DNA from 2 places in the Staphylococcus sp. Z5-21 genome. Region 2 is predicted to be linked to the other one. Evidence: riboswitches for the same ligand, from Rfam matches in the RefSeq annotation. Region 2 holds a riboswitch; the other holds the start of a gene.
What was found. Region 2 has a riboswitch for FMN ahead of M1D64_RS06540 (ECF transporter S component). Riboswitches for the same ligand answer to the same signal wherever they lie in the genome.

Region 1 (3,434 bases), 280 kb from region 2:
TTATTGGTACTGGACTAGCAAGTCTTGATGTGATTCGCTATGTAACAGCGCATCATCCTAATTTACCAATTACGGTTACAAGTCGTAAGGGTCACTTACCGAGTGTTAGAGGTGAGATGCCTGATATTGAATTTAAATATTTAACTCCTGAAAATTTTAATGAAATTAAAGAGAAACATTTTGGAAATGTGCCATTAGATGAGGCAATGCGGTTATTTATGAAAGACTGTGCACATTATGAAATTCCGGTAGAAACACTTGTGCATCGAAGAACAAATGATCCGATTATAGATTTAACTTACGATTTAGAACATGCAGAGGAGTTAGGTAAATTCCAAAGTATACTTGAGCTTGCCAAAGAAAATTTAAATTGGATATGGAATAGTTTGAGTCGTACTGACCAAAAACATTTTTTATCAAATTATCATGGTATTTTAAAAGAAAATTCTAATCCAATGCCTCCACAGACTGCACAATTACTCATTGAACACATTAATAATGGCTTAATTAAAATTGAGAAGGGCTTAGAATCTGTTAAACATAGTCAACATAGATTTCAATTAGAATTTCAAGACGGTTCGGTAGAAAATAGTGATGTAGTCATTAATGCGACAGGTTCGAAAACACAACTTTCAGATCTTGATAGTGATGATCAACTTGTGTTGAATTTAGAAAATAGACAAGTAGTACAAGCGCATCCACTTGGTGGTATACAAATTGTAGCTGAAACAAATCAAATTATAAGTCCAAGGTATGGCACGCTTAAAAATATGTATGCATTAGGTCAGTTAACAAATGGTATTAATCAATCGAGAAATGGCGTCATGATGATTGTAAGGCAAGCGGTAAGTGTAATAAATCATTTATTTGAATCAAATAAATGATTTAAAGTATCACTAATGGTTTGTTGCTTTAAACATCTGTGAGTGTTTAACGTATTATTTAATAAATGGGATTAGACGCTTTAAATAGTTCGTTTTTTGACTCATTTCTCCATGTAATTGTATTAATTATCAGAAAAATAAAGCCGACTTAGGCAATAAGAATTGTCATTTCTCAAAAAATGTAGTACGATGATTTTGTAACTAAGTTTCAGTTACATGACTCAATCATCAATTAACAATTTCATAGATATTCTTTCGGGGCAGGGTGAAATTCCCAACCGGCAGTAAATTAAGCCTGCGACCTGCATTTATGTGTATAAATGTGGCTGATCTAGTGAGATTCTAGAGCCGACAGTAAAGTCTGGATGGGAGAAAGAATGAAGTATAACAAAACAACACTTTTTAAGTGTCTATTTGGCATACCATAAATTTAAAATTTATGTATAAGTGTGTCTAATTTTTGCTAATAATGTTATATCAATAGATCCCACACCTGAAATGTTCATTTCAGGTGTTTTTTTATTATTTAGAGGTGATGAGATGAGTCAATATTTAAACTATGCTATACAACTTGCACAAATGGTTGAGGGACAAACAGGTTTAAACCCTCCAGTTGGTGCAGTAGTAGTGAATCGAGGACGTATCGTAGGTATAGGTGCACACTTAAAAAAAGGTGACAAACATGCAGAAGTGCAGGCGCTAGATATGGCAAAAGACAATGCGAAAGGTGGAACCATTTATATTTCATTAGAACCCTGTACACACTTTGGTTCTACACCACCTTGCGTCAATAAAATTATTGAGGCAGGCATTAATAGTGTTGTTTATGCAGTTAAAGATACTACATTACCTTCCAATGGTGACAATATTTTACAAGAAGCAGGGATAGATGTTGAATTTCGACATCAACCTGATGCTGAAAACTTATATAAAGATTTCTTTATTACAAAACGACAATCTGTACCAATGGTAACAGTAAAGGTTTCTTGTAGTTTAGATGGCAAACAAGCGACAGATACTGGTGAAAGTAAATGGATTACCAATAAACTCGTGAAAAAAGATGTTTTTAAATTAAGACATCATCACGATGCGGTACTAACTGGTAGTGGCACGTTAAATGCAGATAATCCACAATATACGACTCGAATTGAAGAGGGTAAAAACCCAATTAAAGTGATACTAGCCCAAAACGGTAACATAGATTTTAATTTAGACATTTTTAAAAATACGAATACGCCGATTTGGATTTATACACAAAATGAAGCTTTAGTAACGGACATTGAACATGTTGAAATTATTCAACTTACAAATTGTTCAGTAGAAAATATTATGAAAAATTTATATGAAAAAGGTATAGGCAGATTGTTAGTAGAAGCAGGTCCCACAGTTACTTCTGAATTTCTTCAATCCAATTATACAAATAAACTAATTATATATTATGCCCCGAAAATAATTGGTGGTTCAGGCAAATATCAATTTTTCCATACGGATAAAATCATCGATTTGTCAGAAGTCCCACAGTTTGAAATTGTTGATTCACAAATGCTTGAGCAAAATCTTAAATTAGAATTACGAAAGAAGTGATTAAACATGTTTACTGGAATTGTTGAAGAAATAGGTACAATTAAAAAAATATCAACACAACAGTCTGTAGTTAACTTGAAAATTGAATGTCAAACGATTTTAACTGACATGCATATTGGTGATTCAATCAGTGTTAACGGAGCATGTTTAACAGTAATAGAATTTGATAATCACACTTTTTCAGTACAAGTTATAAAAGGTACAGAAAATAAAACGTATTTAAATCAATTAAGTCAATCTTCTGAAGTGAATTTAGAAAGAGCGATGAGTGGTCAAGGTCGATTTGGTGGACATTTTGTACTTGGTCATGTAGATGAAGTAGCGAAAATTAAACGCATTCAGTCATCGGATAATTCTAAAATTGTAACAATACAACCGTCAACGTCATTGATAAAACAAATGGTTAGTCAAGGTTCAATTACAGTTGATGGTGTGAGTTTAACGATATTTCAATTAAAGCAATCAGAATTCGATATACATCTCATTCCTGAGACAAGAAAATCAACGATATTAAATCAAAAGCGTGTTGGTGATCCAGTTCATTTAGAAACGGATATGTTATTTAAATACGTTGAAAAAATTATTGAAAATGATAATGCTAAATTAACTTCAGATAAACTTAAAGCATTTGGATTTTAAGGAGGGCTCATATGCAATTAGATAGTATCGATACAGCGCTGGAAGCACTAAAAAAAGGTGAAAGTATCATAGTCGTAGATGATGAAAATAGAGAAAATGAAGGTGACTTAGTAGCTGTTACGGAATGGATGAATGACAACACTGTTAATTTTATGGCGACCTATGGTAAAGGATTAATTTGTGCACCAATCAGTAATGCAATTGCTGAAAAGTTGGATCTAAATCCTATGGTCACGCATAATTCTGATGTTTATGGCACACAGTTTACGGTAAGTGTTGATCACATACAAACAACAACTGGCATTAGTGCAGACGAAAGAACAATGA
Region 2 (3,434 bases):
AAGAAAATAAAGCGACTTTTCGTCAATTGTTTAATGTTTTGAGCCCTTTCATGTTCATCCATTCCTGAGTGAATGCAAGCTACATGATGCTCACCATGTAGTTTAAGTTGCATGACTTGATCATCCATTAATGAGATTAATGGAGAGATGATTAGTGTTGGTTGTTGATTTATATATGTTGGCAATTGATAGCATAGGCTTTTGCCACTTCCAGTTGGTAAAATACCTAATGTATCTTTCTTTTCAAGTACATGCGTTATGATTTCTTTTTGTCCAGGTTTAAAAGTATCAAAACCAAAGTGTTTTTTTAACGCTTCATTAAGCATGCAAATCACCTCTTTCAATGCCAACAATGATTAATTTAATTTCAAAATAACTAAGATCTGGAAATATAGTTTTATAGTTTCTTAAACGTTCACTGCGGTTTGACAAGTAATGTGGAATAAATTGTTCATAAGTTTTATGTATTAAAAATGAATGATAATCTGTTAAATAACCTTTGATAAATAATTCTAAGATATGATCTTGTATCGTATTTTGTTTAACATTTTGTTGAGCTGCTAATTTATCAAAATGCATGCCTTGTTTTATACCTTCATAAGTTAATGTTGTCTTATGTAATAAAGCAGGTAATATAATAAGTTGATTTAATAAAGGATATTGTGAATCATCTTCTATTTCATACATTAAAGTAACTAAATCTCTTATTTCCAATTCATATAAGTGTTCTTGAGATACAGATTCAATTAAACTTACTTGTTGTCTAGTGTACATGCTTTCTTCAAAACCTTGTAAATAGTAATGGAGATAAACATGATTGTTTTTTTCTGATAACGTATGAAATAAGTTTGTAAGTTCTTCGATGAATCGAGATTTTAAATCTTCATCAGTTATTTTTTTATATAGTTGTTTAACTTGTTTTTGCACAGTACGATGTTGTGTGATCGGTATAAATTCATAAATAGCATGGCCAGTATTGGAAAGTGTCTGAGTTAACAATTGAATTGCATTAAACGTGTTCACAAGACTGTCGTATGTGTGTCGAGGATGATTAATGATACTTTGATATTGCGCTGTTTCAATGTTAAAATTATTAGAATATCGCTCAAACGACGGATATTTTAAATTAGGTAAGCTATGATACAATGACAATAGTTGTTGACTACAGGCGTCAAAAAACGTTTGATGAGACTTTTTCCCTGTGATAATATTAAATATACTTTTTTCGGTTTTGTAATTATGTGCATTTGTGTATGCAAAATGAATTATATTATACATAGACGCTCCCTCATCTTATAAATCGAAAACATTTGAAAAAACGATAAACTGTGATTACAATAATATTTGTGTAATTATTGTAGCATTTTTGTCAAAGGAGGCGAAGAAATTGGCTAAATATACAATTGTAGATATGGATACATGCATTGCATGTGGTGCTTGTGGTGCCGCTGCCCCTGATATTTATGACTATGATGACGAAGGTATTGCATATGTTATTCTAGATGATAATCAAGGTACTGCGGAAGTGCCAGAAGAACTATATGAAGACATGGAAGATGCATTAGATGGTTGTCCTACGGATTCAATTAAAATTGAAGAGGAATCATTTGATGGCGATGCATTAAAATTTGAATAATGCTATTATTGCAAAATAGTATTTATATACAACCATGTTAGTAACGTCATCACTGTGACATTTGCTAACTTTTTATTTTTTTAAAGCGATAGATAAAACGAGCCGTGATATCAATATATAATGGCTCGTTTTATCTATCTTTCTTTTATTAAATTTTATTTAGGTAAGACATTTTTTAGTCTGTTGTATAACAAAATAAATATGATAGAGATGACAATACCTTTAATGATATTAAAGGGAATCACACCAGATACGATGACGATTTTTACATTTTCAACAACGTCAGATAGATTCATAATCATGCCATACAGTGGGAGTAAAACGAAATAGTTCAGTATACTTAATACAATTGTCATAACTACTGTCGCAATACTTAGTCCAACAATTTGTGACTTAATTTTATCTTTATATTTCGTTACAAAATAAGCTGTTAATAAAAAGCTAGATGCTGCTAAAAAATTTGCAACTGGTCCAACTGGATCACCTATGTTAAATAAAAAGTTGAGTAAATTTTTTATGAATTCTACAATAAGACCTGCTACAGGTCCTAAAATAAATGTTGCTAATAACGCGGGAACATCACCAAAATCTAACGTTAAATAAGGTGGCAAAAATGGTATTGGAAATTTTATAAACATTAAAATGAAAGCCACCGCACTCAACATACTTATGGTAATGAGTCTTTTTGTTTGTTGATGCATATTTAATTGTCTCCTTCCATTCATCTTACATAGAATAGGAGGAATAAATTGCACAACAAATCATGTCCTCCATCTTCTCCCATCCAGACTTTACTGTCGGCTCTAGATTTTCACTAGATCAGCCATTTTATTATATATAATAAAATGGGTCGCAGGCTTTATTTACTGCCGGTTGGGAATTGCACCCTACCCCGAAGATGAATTTCTTAAATTTTATAAATTTATCATAGCTTATTAGTCAGATAAAAACAATAGAATTGCTTAAAATAACTCATTGCCTAGCCATTGTGTGTACTACACATGTGATAAAATGATTAAAAATAAAATTAAATTCAAGCTACCAACGAAAATAATCCGTCACAAGCCGTAGTAGTACCACGCTTGTAACGGATTTGTAATAGATTAGAATTATTAAAGATAAATCAGTTTGTTTTAGGTTTTGGTAAAGTGATGATAAATGTAGTCCCTTTACCAAGCGTACTTTTAACATCGATAGTACCACCATGCTCGTGTATAATCATGCGACATATGAACAATCCTAATCCTGTTCCTTGTTTACCTCTTTTACGAGCAGTGTCTACTTTATAGAATCTATCAAATACTTGTTGTAAATGTTCAGGTGCTATGCCTGATCCAGTGTCACTAATATAAAGGATATTTTCAGTTTGCGTTTCTCCATACTCAATCTTTATTTCGTCACCTGGTTCAGTATATCTTGAAGCATTGTCTATAAGATTGGTTAATACTTGTTCAATTCTATCAGAATCATAATACCACATCTGATTGTGAGTATTTGGACTTAAATTCATATTTAAACCTAAATCTTTAGCATGTTTTTGATACTTTTGTTGCACCTTATCAAGCAAATGATCAATGGGTTGAACAACTTTTTCTACAGTTAATCCTTCTGCGTCCATACGAGCAACATTTAATAACTCATTCACTAATCTGTTCAAGCGTTTTGTTTCATCTAACACAATTGAAAGTGACTCATGAATTTCTGCAGGTTCGGTGACGATACCATCAACGATGGATTCTGTATACCCTTGCAGTAAAGATATAGGCGTGCGTAATTCATGTGATACATTCGCAATAAA

Region 1: linked by a shared signal. The riboswitch ahead of ribD (bifunctional diaminohydroxyphosphoribosylaminopyrimidine deaminase/5-amino-6-(5-phosphoribosylamino)uracil reductase RibD) and the one ahead of M1D64_RS06540 (ECF transporter S component) in region 2 are both predicted to bind FMN.

What each region holds. Positions count from the first base shown of each region.
Region 1 is NZ_CP096462.1:1,034,675-1,038,108, forward strand. Features, by position in the region: gene M1D64_RS05205 (FAD/NAD(P)-binding protein) at 1-884, shown strand, start outside; FMN riboswitch at 1,132-1,265, shown strand; gene ribD (bifunctional diaminohydroxyphosphoribosylaminopyrimidine deaminase/5-amino-6-(5-phosphoribosylamino)uracil reductase RibD) at 1,425-2,468, shown strand; gene ribE (riboflavin synthase) at 2,475-3,107, shown strand; gene M1D64_RS05220 (bifunctional 3,4-dihydroxy-2-butanone-4-phosphate synthase/GTP cyclohydrolase II) at 3,119-3,434, shown strand, end outside.
Region 2 is NZ_CP096462.1:1,313,855-1,317,288, reverse strand. Features, by position in the region: gene M1D64_RS06555 (RecQ family ATP-dependent DNA helicase) at 1-326, opposite strand, end outside; gene M1D64_RS06550 (helix-turn-helix domain-containing protein) at 319-1,278, opposite strand; gene M1D64_RS06545 (ferredoxin) at 1,388-1,636, shown strand; gene M1D64_RS06540 (ECF transporter S component) at 1,792-2,337, opposite strand; FMN riboswitch at 2,405-2,540, opposite strand; gene M1D64_RS06535 (ATP-binding protein) at 2,760-3,434, opposite strand, start outside.